One region of the Gemmobacter fulvus genome, then DNA from elsewhere that is predicted to be linked to it. Evidence: riboswitches for the same ligand, from Rfam matches in the RefSeq annotation. Region 1 holds a riboswitch; each other region holds the start of a gene.
The links. Region 1 has a riboswitch for cobalamin ahead of KM031_RS22170 (CbtB domain-containing protein). Riboswitches for the same ligand answer to the same signal wherever they lie in the genome.
Positions count from the first base shown of each region.

Region 1 (4,725 bases):
CGGTCAATCTGGCAACCGAGCTGGCACATGTGATTGGACAGGCCGATCCTGCCGCCCTGATCCGTGCCATCGAAGATGCGGGATATTATGCGCGTCTGGCCGTGTCCGCCGCCGATCTGTCGGAGGAGGTAACCTTGCGCAAGGCCGCCGAGGAAAGCGCCCTGAGGCGGGATCTGCGGATCGCCGCCGCGCTGAGCCTGCCGGTGTTCCTGCTGGAGATGGGATCGCACCTGTTCACATGGGTGCATATGGCGGTGATGAACACGATCGGCATGCAGAACAGCTGGTATCTGCAGTTCGCCCTGACGACGGCGGTTCTCTTTGGCCCGGGTTTGCGTTTTTTTGCCAAGGGGCTGCCCGCGCTGGCGCGGTTTGCCCCGGACATGAACAGTCTTGTCGCTGTCGGCACCTCAGCCGCCTATGGCTATTCGCTGATCGCAACCTTCGTCCCCACTTTGCTGCCACCAGGCACGGTGAACGTCTACTACGAGGCGGCGGCCGTCATCGTGACGCTGATCCTGCTTGGCCGCACGCTCGAAGCGCGGGCCAAGGGGCGAACCTCTGAGGCGATCAAGCGTCTGGTCGGATTGCAGGCCAAGACGGCGCGGGTTTTCCGAGATCGTGCTGTGGTCGAGTTGCCGATTGCCGAGGTTCGTCCGTCCGATCTGGTCGAGGTGCGCCCCGGCGAAAGGGTGCCGGTCGACGGTGAAGTGACCGAAGGGGCCAGTTGGATCGACGAAAGCATGATCTCGGGCGAACCGTTGCCGGTGGAAAAGACGATTGGCAGCGCCGTGACCGGTGGCACGATCAACCAGACCGGTGCCTTCACCTTTCGCGCCACGGCGGTGGGCGAAGCGACGATGCTGGCCCAGATCATCCGCATGGTCGAGGCCGCCCAGGGGGGAAAGCTGCCGATCCAGGCGTTGGTGGACCGCGTGACCATGTGGTTCGTGCCCGCGGTTATGGCACTGGCCGCGCTGACCTTTATCGTCTGGCTGGTTTTTGGCCCTGAGCCTGCCCTGACCTTTGGCCTTGTCAACGCCGTGGCAGTACTGATCATCGCCTGCCCCTGTGCAATGGGGCTGGCCACGCCGACATCGATCATGGTCGGAACCGGGCGCGGCGCGGAACTGGGCATCCTGTTCCGCAAGGGTGAAGCGTTGCAGGCCTTGCAAGACGTCAAGGTGGTGGCCTTTGACAAGACCGGCACGCTGACGATGGGCAAACCCAGCCTAACGGATCTTCACCTTGCCCCCGGCTTTGACCGTAACCAGGTGCTGGCCGCCGTCGCGGCGGTCGAGGGTAAATCAGAACACCCGATTGCCCGCGCTATCGTGGCAGCAGCAAAGGAGGAGAACCTGACCCTGCCCGAAGTGACCGGATTCGCCGCCGTCACGGGCTATGGTGTCCTGGCGCGCGCCGGCGACTCGCAGGTCGACATCGGGGCCGACCGTTACATGGCAAAGCTCGGTCTGGATGTGGCGGTCTTTGCCGATATCGCGGTCCGGCTAGCGGATGAGGGCAAGTCGCCTCTCTATGCCGCGATAGAGGGCAAATTGGCGGCGATCCTTGCCGTTGCCGACCCGGTCAAGGCAACGACACCCCAGGCGATCAAGGCCCTGCATGTGCTTGGCCTGAAGGTTGCGATGATCACGGGCGACAATGCCCGCACGGCGCAGGCCATCGCACGGCAGTTGGGCATCGACGAGGTCGTGGCCGAGGTCCTGCCCGACGGAAAGGTCGCCGCCGTCAAGCGGCTGAAGGCCCTTGGCACATTGGCCTATGTCGGCGACGGGATCAACGATGCTCCGGCTCTGGCTGAGGCGGACGTGGGGCTTGCAGTTGGCACAGGCACAGATATCGCCATCGAGGCTGCCGATGTGGTGTTGATGTCGGGGCGTCTTACCGCAGTGCCCGACGCCATTGCGCTCTCGAAGGCCACGATGCGCAACATCCGGCAGAATCTGTTCTGGGCCTTTGCTTACAATGCCGCCCTGATCCCGGTCGCCGCCGGGGCGCTTTGGCCGGTTTACGGAATTCTTCTGTCGCCGATCTTTGCCGCCGGCGCGATGGCGCTGTCGTCGGTCTTCGTTCTTGGCAACGCGCTGCGTCTGCGCCGCTTTGCCCCTAATCAAGCCTGAAGGAGCCAGATCATGAACATTGGTGAAGCCGCAAAAGCCTCGGGCGTATCTGCCAAGATGATCCGCTACTACGAGTCTACAGGCCTAATCCCTGCGGCAGGGCGCACCGGTTCGGGCTACCGCGTCTATTCTGATACCGAAGTGCAAATGCTGCGCTTCATCCGGCGCTCTCGCGACCTTGGCTTTCCGGTAGAGAAAATCGAGGAACTGCTGGCGCTCTGGCGAGACCGATCCCGCCAGAGTAGCGACGTGAAGCGTCTGGCACAGGAGCAGATAACCGGGCTGGAGCGGAAAATCAGCGAGATGCAGGCCATGATGGAAACCTTGCAGCAACTCGCCGATGAATGCTGCGGGGATCATCGGCCAGATTGTCCAATTCTGGCTGACCTCGGGAATGGCCCCAGCCCCGCAAGTAGGGCTGAAATAGAGAAGAAGACTGGTCTGTCTCGTTCTGGAAGACTGGCCGATGCGCGCCCACGCCAACATCAACCCGTGGATTGACATTGCACCACAGAAGCGTGACGGTCTGCAGGCTCGGCGTTCATGGGGTGTAGAACCCCCGAACTCAATCGGGAATGGGGAAGGGTGGACCCAATTGCGGCACCCGAAGCCCCAGCCGCCCCCGCGACTGTATGCGGTAGCGTCCATTCATTATGCCACTGGGCCAAATTGCCCGGGAAGGCGAAGGGACGTGTGACCCCGCGAGCCAGGAGACCGGCCGGACGCCACTGTAACAACATCCCGTCGGGTGTGACGGGCGGAGATAGCCATGACCACGACCACTCAAGCGATCACGCAAACTGCGGGCATGCTGCGCCCGATCCTGACCACGGCCTTTCTGGGGACATTTTTGTTGTTTGTCGCCGGGTTCTCGTCACCGGATACCCTGCACGCCTCGACGCATGACACCCGGCACGCCACCGGCTTTCCCTGCCACTGATCTGACAGGAGATTGACGATGACCAAGACCCTGCTTTCAAGCGGGCTGATTGCTGGTGCAGTCGCGGGCCTCGTGACGGCCGTGTTGCAGTTCTGGCTGATCCAGCCCCTGATCGGTCAGGCCGAACGATACGAGACTGGTGAGCTTGTTCTGCAGGTGACTGACGCAGCACCATCAAAAACGACAGTTATCGCTGCTGAAGAACCTGCTACTGTCGGCAACGCGCATCCAGACATGGTTGCAGGCAATAGCCTAGACGTGTCGCGCAATTTGCAGACCATGCTGTTCTTGGTCCTCACATGGGGCGGCTTTGGCCTTCTGGCCTCTGCCGCAGTTGCAGCCCTCCCGGCCGTCGGCCGGACGCAGCACGTATCATGGCCTGGCATTGCGCTGATCGGGTTTGCGGCCTTTTGCCTTGCACCTGCACTTGGCCTACCTCCGGAACTTCCCGGCATGCCGGCGGCTGACCTTGAAGCACGTCAGGTCTGGTGGATTTCGACTGCCATCGCCACGTGCGCAGGCGCGGGCTTGATCGTTCTGTGGCACAAGCCGCCAGCGCTTCTTGCCGCTTTGGTCATCGGACTGTTGCCTCATGTCGTAGGAGCACCAACTATTGACGAGAACCTTGCCGCAGTCGTGCCACCAGAACTTTCGGCGCTGTTTTCCGCCCGCGTAATCGGTACCAATCTTGTTGGCTGGATCGTGCTCGGCATGACTTTGGCCCGGATGTCTGGTTTGTCAGCGGTTCGCAAGAATTTGCCCGGTCGGCATGCCGACACAGCGAGACCTGACCTTGATCGCCCGGGAAGAACGTGACCTTTGTGCGAACAACGTCCTCAGCCGGGCCGCCCGCAACGCTGCCGGCCAACGGCGACCTGAACTGATGCTTGCTCTGACGGGTCTTTTCTTCGCAGCGTTTATCGCCGCCACGTTGATCCCGGCACAGTCCGAGGCCGTGCTTGTTGCACTGCTTCTCGCCGGGACACAGCCCGTTTGGTTGCTTCTATTGGTCGCAACGGCGGGCAACGTCCTTGGTGCGGCGGTCAACTGGACCATCGGACGGTTTCTGATGCGCTTCTCCGACCATCGACGTTTCCCGTTTTCGGCAAGGCAAATTGTTCAGGCCCAGGGCTGGTATGGCCGTTGGGGGTGGGTAAGCCTGTTCGGGTCGTGGCTGCCGATCATCGGTGACCCTCTGACGCTTGCCGCAGGCATGATGCGGGAACCGCTCTGGCGGTTTATACTGATCGTCACACTTGCGAAGTTCAGTCGCTACGCTGCTCTTGCGTTCGTGACGCTTTCGGTCGTCTGATCGTCACGGATAGTTCCCAAAGGGCAGGTTCTCTTAACTGGGATACTGGCGCAATCAAAGGCCGTCAGTGCGGTTCCGGGCATCAGGTTCTTTTCGAAACCCTGTCCGGCTCGGCTTGACGCTCGGTCTCGCAGACCTTTCCCAAGTGTACGGTTTTCCAGCTAAGACTTGCCCCTCAGAGATCAACCCTGCGCAGACGCAATGCGTTGGTGATGACTGAGACCGAGGACAGGCTCATCGCCGCCGCCGCGATCATCGGCGACAGAAGAAGGCCGGTTATCGGATAAAGGAGCCCGGCTGCGATCGGTACGCCAAGTGCGTTGTAGGCAAAG
Region 1 covers NZ_CP076366.1:86,341-91,065, reverse strand. Annotated here, with positions in the region: gene KM031_RS22180 (heavy metal translocating P-type ATPase) at 1-2,141, shown strand, start outside; gene cueR (Cu(I)-responsive transcriptional regulator) at 2,154-2,642, shown strand; cobalamin riboswitch at 2,655-2,878, shown strand; gene KM031_RS22170 (CbtB domain-containing protein) at 2,911-3,081, shown strand; gene KM031_RS22165 (CbtA family protein) at 3,100-3,897, shown strand; gene KM031_RS22160 (YqaA family protein) at 3,965-4,393, shown strand; gene KM031_RS22155 (heavy metal translocating P-type ATPase) at 4,569-4,725, opposite strand, start outside.

Region 2 (4,725 bases), on a different replicon from region 1:
ACCAGCGATTTGGGCAGCGTCGCCGCCGTGTTCCACAGAAGGAAGGGGACAAAGCGCATCCGCGCCATGCCAGCGGCCACCAGCACGACAGCGCCCGCCGTATGGGTCAGCTTGCCGAGGATCAGCGACGACGCGCCATGATTGCTGAAATGCGTGGCCAGCCGTTCCAGACGCGCCTGCCCCAACCCCAGCCGGGCGCGCAGACGATCCGGCAATGCAGGCAACAGCCCCCGCCCCAGCGCATAAAGCAGCACATCGCCGATCAGATCCGCCACAACCACCATGATCAGCACCGCCCGCAGATCCAGCAGCCCGATCTGGGCCAGCCATGCCGCCACGACCGTGACGATGGGCCCTTCCAGCACCGCTGCGGGCGCGAGGATCCACAGGCCATAGGTGCTGATCAATTGGGTCGCGGCGTCAGGGGTGAACATATGCGCCGCTCATTCTGCCTGCGGGGCAAGGGCGGTGCCGCGCCATTCAAACCCCCGGCTGCGAAAGGTGGCCGCCCAGATCACCGGCATCAGCGCATCGCGCAGCGGCAAGGCGAGCAGATCACGCCCCCCCATCGGCCAGCCCTGCGCCCGCGCCAGCAGCGCCTCGGCCCCATACCAGACCGCCAGATAGACCAGCGCGGGCCACAGCGGCAGATCCGCCAGGGCCAGCGCCGACACCAGCGCCAAGGCCGGGATCAGCGCACCGTTGAGCGGCTCCAGCGCGAACAGGCCCGGGAAACCGTCACGCCGCACCTTGGACCAGCGCAATTGCCGCGCCCAGACCTGCGCGAAGCCGCGCACACCGATGGGTTGGGCAAAGGGGCGCGCCGTCAGCCGCACCCGCAGGCCCAAGCCGCGCACGGCCTTGGTGGCCGCAACATCTTCGGCAAGATTGCGGCCAAGGGCGGGCAAGCCACCTGCCATCTCCAATTGGTCGCGGTGCCAGAACAGCGTTTTGCCCTGCGCAAAACCAACGCCAAGCCGATCCGCCGCCAGTTGCAAGCGGGCCTGATTGGTGTTCAGAAAGGCACATTCCAGCGCGCCCCACAGGCCATCGGGGCGGATGCCCACGGCAGGCGAGGTGACCAGCCCGCACGCGCCCTGTCCACGATCCTCGTGCCACGTCTGCGCCAATTGGCGCAGGTAATCCGGCGGCAGCAGCAGATTGCTGTCGGCCATGGCGACCCATGCGGTATCCCGCGCCTGCCAGCCTTTGACCAGATTGTTCAGCTTCGGGTTGCCGCTGATCCGCGTTTCTCCGATCATCAGACAGGCGCGCACCTGCGGATGCGCCGCGATCAGGCCGCGCACCACCGGCACCGCAGGATCATCCGCCCGCGCCGCACAGAAGATCACCTCATGGTCGGGGTGATCCTGCCGGAACGTCGAGGCCAGCGTTTCGGGATCGAAACGGTCCAGCCCGCACACCGGGCGCAGCAGCAGGATCGGGGTCAATGGTGTATGCGACGATGGCTTCGCAGACCGGGGCAACGCCAGCCAGACGGTCAGCAGATGGGCCAGCAGCATCAGCACCGCAACGCCGCCAAGAACCAGCGCCAGCATTATGCCGCCCCCTCGGCCAGAAGATCGGGCTGGGCTGCGGCCTGCCGCAGAGCTTCGCGCCCGCCCAGCACCGACAGGCGCCCTTCGGCGTCTTCGGCAATCGCTGTGAAACTATCCACCCAATCGCCGCAATTGGCATAGATCAGCCCATGGTCGCCATGCAGCGCCGCCACATGGAAATGGCCGCAGATGACACCATCATGGCCATTGCCCCGCGCCAGCGCGATCAAGCGCCGCTCATGCGCCTTGCCCGCATAGAGCACCGTATTCAGCGCGGTCAGCAGCCATTCGACCGGGCTGCGGTCTTCGGGGCGCAGATTGCGCCGCACCCGGCGCAGCCCGCGATCCGCCGCGCGCAGCAGCCCGTCGATGCGGCTGCCGATACGGGTGCAGATGTGCCAGCGCAACAGTCGCGCGTCACAGATATCGCCATGCAGCACCAGATAACGTCGCCCATCGGCGGCAAGATGCGTCACCGCCTCGGCCAGTTCGGCGGGCAGATCCTGCGCCGCCGGGGCCGTCTGCGGCCCGCGCAGCGGCGCATCGTGATTGCCGATCAGATAGACCAGCCGCGCCCCTTCAGCCGCGCGCTGGCGCAACAGGGCGATGATGCGGTCCTGCGCCGGGCCCCAGGTCAGCGTCAGCGGATGCCAGATGTCGAGGATGTCGCCCACCAGATAGATGGTATCGGCACTGTTCGCTTCCAGAAAGTCGCGGATCAGATCGGCGCGGCAGCCAAGCGCCCCCAGATGCAGGTCAGACAGAAACAGGCTGCGGTGATGCCGGGGGGCTGCGGGACGGGGCATGGGCAAAGCTCACAGAAGGCTGCGGTCGACCCTGTGTCGCATCGCCATGCCACGGTTTTGTGACTGTGATGCTGCAATGCCGCGAAACTGACGCCCGGCAACGGGTCGTGTATTCCGGCACTTGACATTCCATACTGTTTTAGTAAGAAATTATCACCCAGTGTCGACAGGCGGCCACAGAAGCCGAAGGACCGAGGCAGATTCATACACTCGGCACCGCGCGCCCCCTCCCTCGGCTGCGGCGCGGTGCCCTTTGCGCGAGGCCAGACATGACATATTCCACCCGCCAGACCCGCCGCTGCGGCACACCCGGCCCCAGCGAATCGCTGCTGAGCGATGCCGTCTTTGATCTGTTCGAACGGCAATGCCTGGATGTGATGCGGCTTGTCTTCGCCCAGATGGCGCAGAACCTGCCGCCCCTGGTGATGGAGCCGCAAGATGCCGCGCGGGTGCAGTTCGGCCCGATCCAGGGCGACAGGATCTGCGCCGCCGTCGTGCAGATGGTGCATGTCATGGCGATTTCGCGGTCGGACGGGTTCCGCTATTCCAACCCGTTCTGCGCAGGCTGCGCCGCCGTGCTGACCAAGCCCGAACAGCTGCTGTTGCATGTGCTGCATCACACCCGCCGCGCGCAGCCCGGACAGGCCATCGCCCATGCGGTGATGCTGTGTGATTCCCGCCCGGTGGGGCCGCTGATTGACGCTGCGGCAGAGTTGGCACGGCTCGCACCGCCTGCCCGCGCCTGACCCGGCAAATTCCGCCGCCCCGGCATCTGCATCGCTGTCCGGTTTTGGATGCCGCAATGTCGCAATCCGCACATGGTGCCCGTCGCTTTCAGGATAGTTCTGGCTGGCAAGGTGCCGCTGGAAACAGCGGAGAATTGGGAAGCCGGTGCAAAGCCGGCGCTGCCCCCGCAACGGTAACGGGAGAGCGCGACGAAAGCCACTGAGGGGTCCCTTGGGAAGGCGTCGCGCGTGGGTGGAAAGCCCGCTCCCCCAGCCCGGAAACCAGCCTTGCAGGAACGTAACCGCCGGGGGCGGGTTTGCTGTGCTGGCCCTGCGAGGAGGCAGGACGCACCGCACCAACCCCTCGCAACTGAATGATCCGGTCCGGCGCGGGGAGGCGCAGGGCCTAGCGAGGTGCCAAATGCTGAGCCAATCCGAGACCCTCTCGCGCCTTGCTGCGCGTCGCCCCGACTATGCGTTGGAGCAAGCCCTCTATTGTGATCCGGGCGTCTATGCCCTGGACCTTGAGAATGTGTTCTATCGGGAATGGCTGTTTGCCGTGCCTTCGTGCGAGTTGCCCAAGGCGGGGGCCTTTGCCACGCTGCAAGTGGGGGCCTATCCGCTGGTCATCACGCGCGGCAATGATGGCATGATCCGCGCCTTTCACAACGTGTGCCGCCATCGCGGCCAGCGGCTCTGCGCCAAGGAAACCGGCTCCACGCCGAAGCTTGTCTGCCCCTATCACCAGTGGACCTATGATCTGGACGGCAAGCTGCTTTATGCGCGTGACATGCAGGAAGGGTTTGATCCCGCCGCGCATGGGCTGAAAAAGGTGCATTGCGTCGATCTGGGCGGCATGGTGTTCATTTGTCTGGCCGAAGTGCCGCCGCCGATCAGCGATCTGGCGCCCAAGCTGATGTCCTATCTCGCCCCCTCGGGGCTGAAGGATGCCAAGGTCGCGTTTTCGTCGACCATCGTGGAAAACGGCAACTGGAAGCTGGTAATCGAGAACAACCGCGAATGCTACCATTGTGGCGGTTCGCACCCCTCGCTGTGCCGCACCTATTCCGACAATCCGCGCATGACGGCGATGGAAGGCCCGGATTCCGCCAGCCCCGACATTCTGGATCACTGGAAACGCTGCGAAGCGGCCGGTCTGCCGTCGCGCTTTGTGAACCACCCCGACATGCAATGGCGTCTGGCCCGGATCCCGCTGCTGAACAACGCCGAAAGCTATACCATGTCGACCAAGGCCGCCGTGGCCAAACGCATGGGTGCAATGCCATTCAATGATGCGGGCAGCCTGCTGTTCTTCCATTATCCCAACACTTGGAACCATTTCCTTGGTGATCATGCCATCGTGTTCCGCATCCTGCCGATTTCGCCCACCGAAACCGAGGTCACCACCAAATGGCTGGTGCACAAGGATGCGGTGGAAGGCGTGGATTATGATCTGGAAACGCTGACCCGCGTCTGGCTGAACACCAATGACGAGGACCGTCAGGTGGTGGAAGAAAACCAGAAAGGCATCCTGTCGCCCGCCTATGAGCCCGGCCCCTATTCCACCATTCAGGAAGAGGGCGTGATCCAGTTCGTCGACTGGTATTGCAACGTGATGAGCAAACGGCTGGCCCC
Region 2 covers NZ_CP076363.1:271,870-276,594, reverse strand. Annotated here, with positions in the region: gene KM031_RS19770 (DedA family protein) at 1-434, opposite strand, end outside; gene KM031_RS19765 (ceramide glucosyltransferase) at 444-1,559, opposite strand; gene KM031_RS19760 (UDP-2,3-diacylglucosamine diphosphatase) at 1,559-2,365, opposite strand; gene KM031_RS19755 (hypothetical protein) at 2,635-3,111, shown strand; cobalamin riboswitch at 3,204-3,395, shown strand; gene KM031_RS19750 (aromatic ring-hydroxylating oxygenase subunit alpha) at 3,512-4,725, shown strand, end outside.
Region 2: it holds a riboswitch for cobalamin, as region 1 does, so the genes downstream of both, KM031_RS19750 (aromatic ring-hydroxylating oxygenase subunit alpha) here and KM031_RS22170 (CbtB domain-containing protein) in region 1, are expected to answer to the same signal.

Region 3 (4,725 bases), on a different replicon from region 1:
TGATCGGGGGTGCCACCACCTCGCGCGTCCATACGGCGGTGAAGATCCACCCGAAATATGATCGGGGGCAGACCGTCTATGTGACCGATGCCAGCCGTGCCGTGGGGGTTGTGTCGGCGCTGCTGTCGCCCGATCAGAAGACAGGATACGTGGAAACCACCCGCGCGGAATACGAGAAGGTGGCCGAAAACCACGCCCGCGCCGAACTGGCCAAAAAGCGGTTGCCGCTGGCCGATGCGCGGGCAAATGCGCTGAAGATCGACTGGCAGGGCTACGCGGTGCCCCGGCCCGGCTTTCTGGGCACCAAGGTGTTCGAGGACTGGGATCTGGCCGAGCTGGCGCGCTATATCGACTGGACGCCGTTCTTCCAGACATGGGAGCTGAAAGGCGTCTATCCGCGGATTCTGGACGATGAAAAGCAGGGGGCAGCAGCCCGCGCGCTGTTTGCCGATGCGCAGGCCATGCTGGCGCAGATCATCGCCGAGAAATGGTTCCGCCCCCGCGCCGTCGTCGGCTTCTGGCCTGCCAATGCGGTGGGGGATGACATCCGGCTGTTCCGCGATGACAGCCGCAGCGCCGATCTGGCCACCCTGCACACGCTGCGCCAACAGGTCAGCAAACGCGATGATCGCCCCAATGTGGCACTGGCCGATTTCGTGGCCCCGGTCGGCACCGCCGATTACGTCGGCGGCTTTGTGGTGACGGCAGGCATCGAAGAAGTTGCCATCGCAGAGCGGTTCGAACGGGCAAATGACGATTTCAACGCCATCCTCGTCAAGGCGCTGGCCGACCGTTTCGCCGAGGCCTTTGCGGAACGCATGCACGAGATGGTCCGGCGCGAGCTGTGGGGCTATGCGCCCGACGAGAGCTTTGCCCCGGAAGCCCTGATCGGCGAGCCCTATCGTGGCATCCGCCCGGCCCCCGGCTATCCGGCCCAGCCGGATCACACCGAAAAGACCACGCTGTTCCGCCTGCTGGATGCCGAGGCGGCAACCGGCGTGCGGCTGACCGAAAGCATGGCGATGTGGCCCGGCTCGTCCGTGTCCGGCCTCTATATCGGCCATCCCGAGGCCTATTATTTTGGCGTGGCCAAGGTGGAACTCGATCAGGTGCTGGATTACGCCGCCCGCAAAGACATGCCGGTCGAGGTGGTGGAACGCTGGCTGGGGCCGATTCTGAACTATGTGCCCCGCCCCATTCTGGCCGCCGCCGAATAGAATCGGCCCAAGCACACTATCTATATATTGACACCATCCACCCCTTAGCCGCTATATGCAGATGTTCAGGTGCCCCTGACTCGCCATGGCGACAAGGGGGTGAAAAGGGAAGCCGGTGATAGTCCGGCGCTGCCCCCGCAACTGTAAGCGGTGTGCCTGCCCCATATGCCACTGATCTGCGGATCGGGAAGGCGGGGCAAGGCCCTACGCCGCAAGCCAGGAGACCTGCCTGAACGCAGAAACGATCTCGGGCGGTGGGCCCGGTGGCGTGGAACGGGTGCGGCACAGATCCTCTGTGGCTTGGCCCGTTGCAGCCCCCTGTCCGCCGTTCGCAAACAGGCAAAGGAACAGGGCAATGACCATCACCGTCTATTCCAAACCGGCATGCGTGCAATGCGTGGCAACCTATCGCGCCTTGGACAAGCTGGGCGTCGATTACACCGTGATCGACCTTTCCGAAGACGCCGAGGCGCTGGCCCGGATCACCGCGCTTGGTTATCGGCAGGTGCCGGTGGTCGAGGCGCGCGGCGATCATTGGGCGGGCTTCCGCCCCGACAAGATCAACGCCCTCTGCTGATCGGCGGGCCGGATCATGGCGCGGCTTGTCTATTTTTCATCCGGCTCTGGCAATACCGCGCGGCTGGTCGCCCGGCTGGGGCTGGACGCGCTGCGCATCCCCATCGACGCGACGGCCCCCCTGCCGCAGCCACAGACCCCCTATGTGCTGATCTGCCCGACCTATTCCGATGGCACAGGCCGGGGGGCGGTGCCCCGACAGGTGATCCGCTTTCTGAACGATCCCGATCTGTGCGGCGGGCTGCGCGGGGTGATCGGCGCGGGCAACCGCAACTTCGGCCGCTTCTACGCCCATGCCGCCACTGTCATCGCGCAGAAATGCGCGGTGCCCTGCCTGTATCGTTTTGAACTGGCCGGAACCGACACCGACATCGCCCACATCCGCGCGGGCCTGCACAATTTCTGGAGAGACCAATGCTTGACCGTGCCATGATGCCGCCCGCGACGCTGGATTATCACGCCCTGAATGCCACGCTGAACCTTTATGACGCGGAGGGCCGCATCCAGTTTGACGCCGACAAGATGGCGGCCCGGCAGTATTTCCTGCAACACGTCAATCAGAATACCGTCTTTTTTCATAGCCTTGACGAAAAGCTCGGCTACCTCGTGCGCGAAGGTTATTACGAAGCGCCGGTGCTGGAGGCCTATTCCACCGCCTTTCTGCGCCAGATCTTCGATGCGGCCTATGCACGGAAGTTCCGCTTTCCCAGCTTTCTGGGCGCGCTGAAATACTACACGTCCTACACGCTCAAGACCCGCGACGGGCAGCGCTATCTGGAGCGGTTCGAGGATCGGGTGGTGATGGTCGCGCTGACGCTGGCGCAGGGGGACGAGGGCCTGGCCCTGCGCTTCATGGAAGAAATGATCGCGGGCCGCTTTCAACCGGCAACGCCCACCTTCCTGAATGCCGGAAAGGCCCAACGGGGCGAGTTGATCTCGTGTTTCCTGCTGCGCATCGAAGACAATATGGAAAGCATCGGGCGGTCCATCAATTCGGCCCTACAACTGTCCAAGCGGGGCGGCGGCGTGGCGCTGATGCTGACCAACCTGCGCGAGGCGGGCGCGCCGATCAAAGGGATCGAAAACCAGTCCTCGGGTGTGATCCCGGTGATGAAGCTGCTGGAAGACAGCTTTTCCTATGCCAACCAGCTTGGCGCGCGGCAGGGGGCGGGCGCGGTCTATCTGAACGCGCATCACCCGGACATTCTGAAGTTTCTGGATACCAAACGCGAAAATGCCGATGAAAAGATCCGCATCAAGACGCTGAGCCTTGGCGTGGTGATCCCCGACATCACCTTTGAATTGGCCAAGGCGAACGAGGATATGTATCTGTTTTCGCCGCATGATGTGCAGCGCGTCTATGGCTGCGCCTTTTCGGAACTGTCGGTCACCGAAAAATACCGCGAGATGGTGGACAATCCGCGCATCAGGAAACGCAAGATCAAGGCGCGCGAGTTCTTTCAGATTCTGGCCGAAATCCAGTTTGAATCCGGCTACCCCTATATCGTGTTCGAAGACACGGTGAACCGCGCCAACCCGATTGCCGGGCGGATCAGCATGTCGAACCTGTGTTCGGAAATTCTGCAGGTGAACGAGGCCAGCACCTATCAGGACGATCTGTCTTACGATCATCTGGGCACCGATATTTCCTGCAATCTGGGCAGCCTGAACATCGCCGCCACCATGGACGGGCCGGATTTCGGCGCCACGGTTGAAACCGCGATCCGGGCGCTGACGGCGGTGTCGGATATGTCGGCCATCACCTCGGTGCCATCGGTGCGGCGCGGCAATGACGAAGGCCATGCCATCGGTCTGGGCCAGATGAACCTGCATGGCTATCTGGCGCGCGAACGCATCCACTATGGCAGCCCCGAAGGAATCGACTTCACCAATATCTATTTCTGCACGGTGCTGTTTCACGCCCTGCGCGCCTCGAACCTGATTGCGCGCGAACGCGGGCAAAGCTTCCGGGGCTTTGCAGACTCGGCCTATGCGTCAGGCGCGTTCTTTGACAAATACACCGAGGCCGACTGGCAACCGGCGACGGCGCGCGGGCAATCGCTGTTCGATACGGCGGGCATCCATGTGCCCAGCCGCGCCGACTGGGCCGCGCTCAGGGCCGATGTGATGCAATACGGGCTTTACAACCGCAACCTTCAGGCGGTGCCGCCGACCGGCTCGATCAGCTATATCAACAACTCCACGTCCTCGATCCACCCCATCGCCTCGAAGATCGAGATCCGCAAGGAAGGCAAGCTGGGCCGCGTCTATTACCCCGCGCCCTTCATGACCAATGACAACCTGGAGTTCTATCAGGACGCCTACGAGATCGGCCCCGACAAGATCATCGACACCTATGCCGCCGCCACCCAGCATGTCGATCAAGGTCTGTCGCTGACGCTGTTCTTCCGTGACAGCGCCACGACGCGTGACATCAACCGCGCCCAGATCGCGGCGTGGAAGAAGGGCATCAAGACCATCTATTACATCCGCCTGCGCCAGATGGCCCTTGAAGGGACCGAAGTGCAGGGCTGCGTGTCGTGCAGCCTGTGAAAGGACAGATCCGATGAATATGCAATCGCCGCTGCGCGCCCTGCCCCGTGCCGTCAACTGGAACCGTCTGCAAGACGACAAGGATCTGGAGATCTGGAACCGCCTGACCTCGAACTTCTGGCTGCCGGAAAAGGTGCCGCTGTCGAATGATGTGCAAAGCTGGGCCACCCTGCGCCCCGCCGAACAGCAGCTGACGATCCGGGTGTTCACCGGGCTGACCCTGCTGGACACCATCCAGAACACGCTGGGGGCCCCCGCCCTGATGCAGGATGCCGTGACCCCGCATGAAGAGGCGGTGCTGTCCAACATCGCCTTCATGGAGGCGGTTCATGCGCGGTCCTATTCCTCGATCTTTTCAACCCTGTGTTCGACGACCGAG
Region 3 covers NZ_CP076361.1:1,950,287-1,955,011, reverse strand. Annotated here, with positions in the region: gene metH (methionine synthase) at 1-1,217, shown strand, start outside; cobalamin riboswitch at 1,268-1,464, shown strand; gene nrdH (glutaredoxin-like protein NrdH) at 1,573-1,794, shown strand; gene nrdI (class Ib ribonucleoside-diphosphate reductase assembly flavoprotein NrdI) at 1,810-2,226, shown strand; gene nrdE (class 1b ribonucleoside-diphosphate reductase subunit alpha) at 2,208-4,346, shown strand; gene nrdF (class 1b ribonucleoside-diphosphate reductase subunit beta) at 4,360-4,725, shown strand, end outside.
Region 3: it holds a riboswitch for cobalamin, as region 1 does, so the genes downstream of both, nrdH (glutaredoxin-like protein NrdH) here and KM031_RS22170 (CbtB domain-containing protein) in region 1, are expected to answer to the same signal.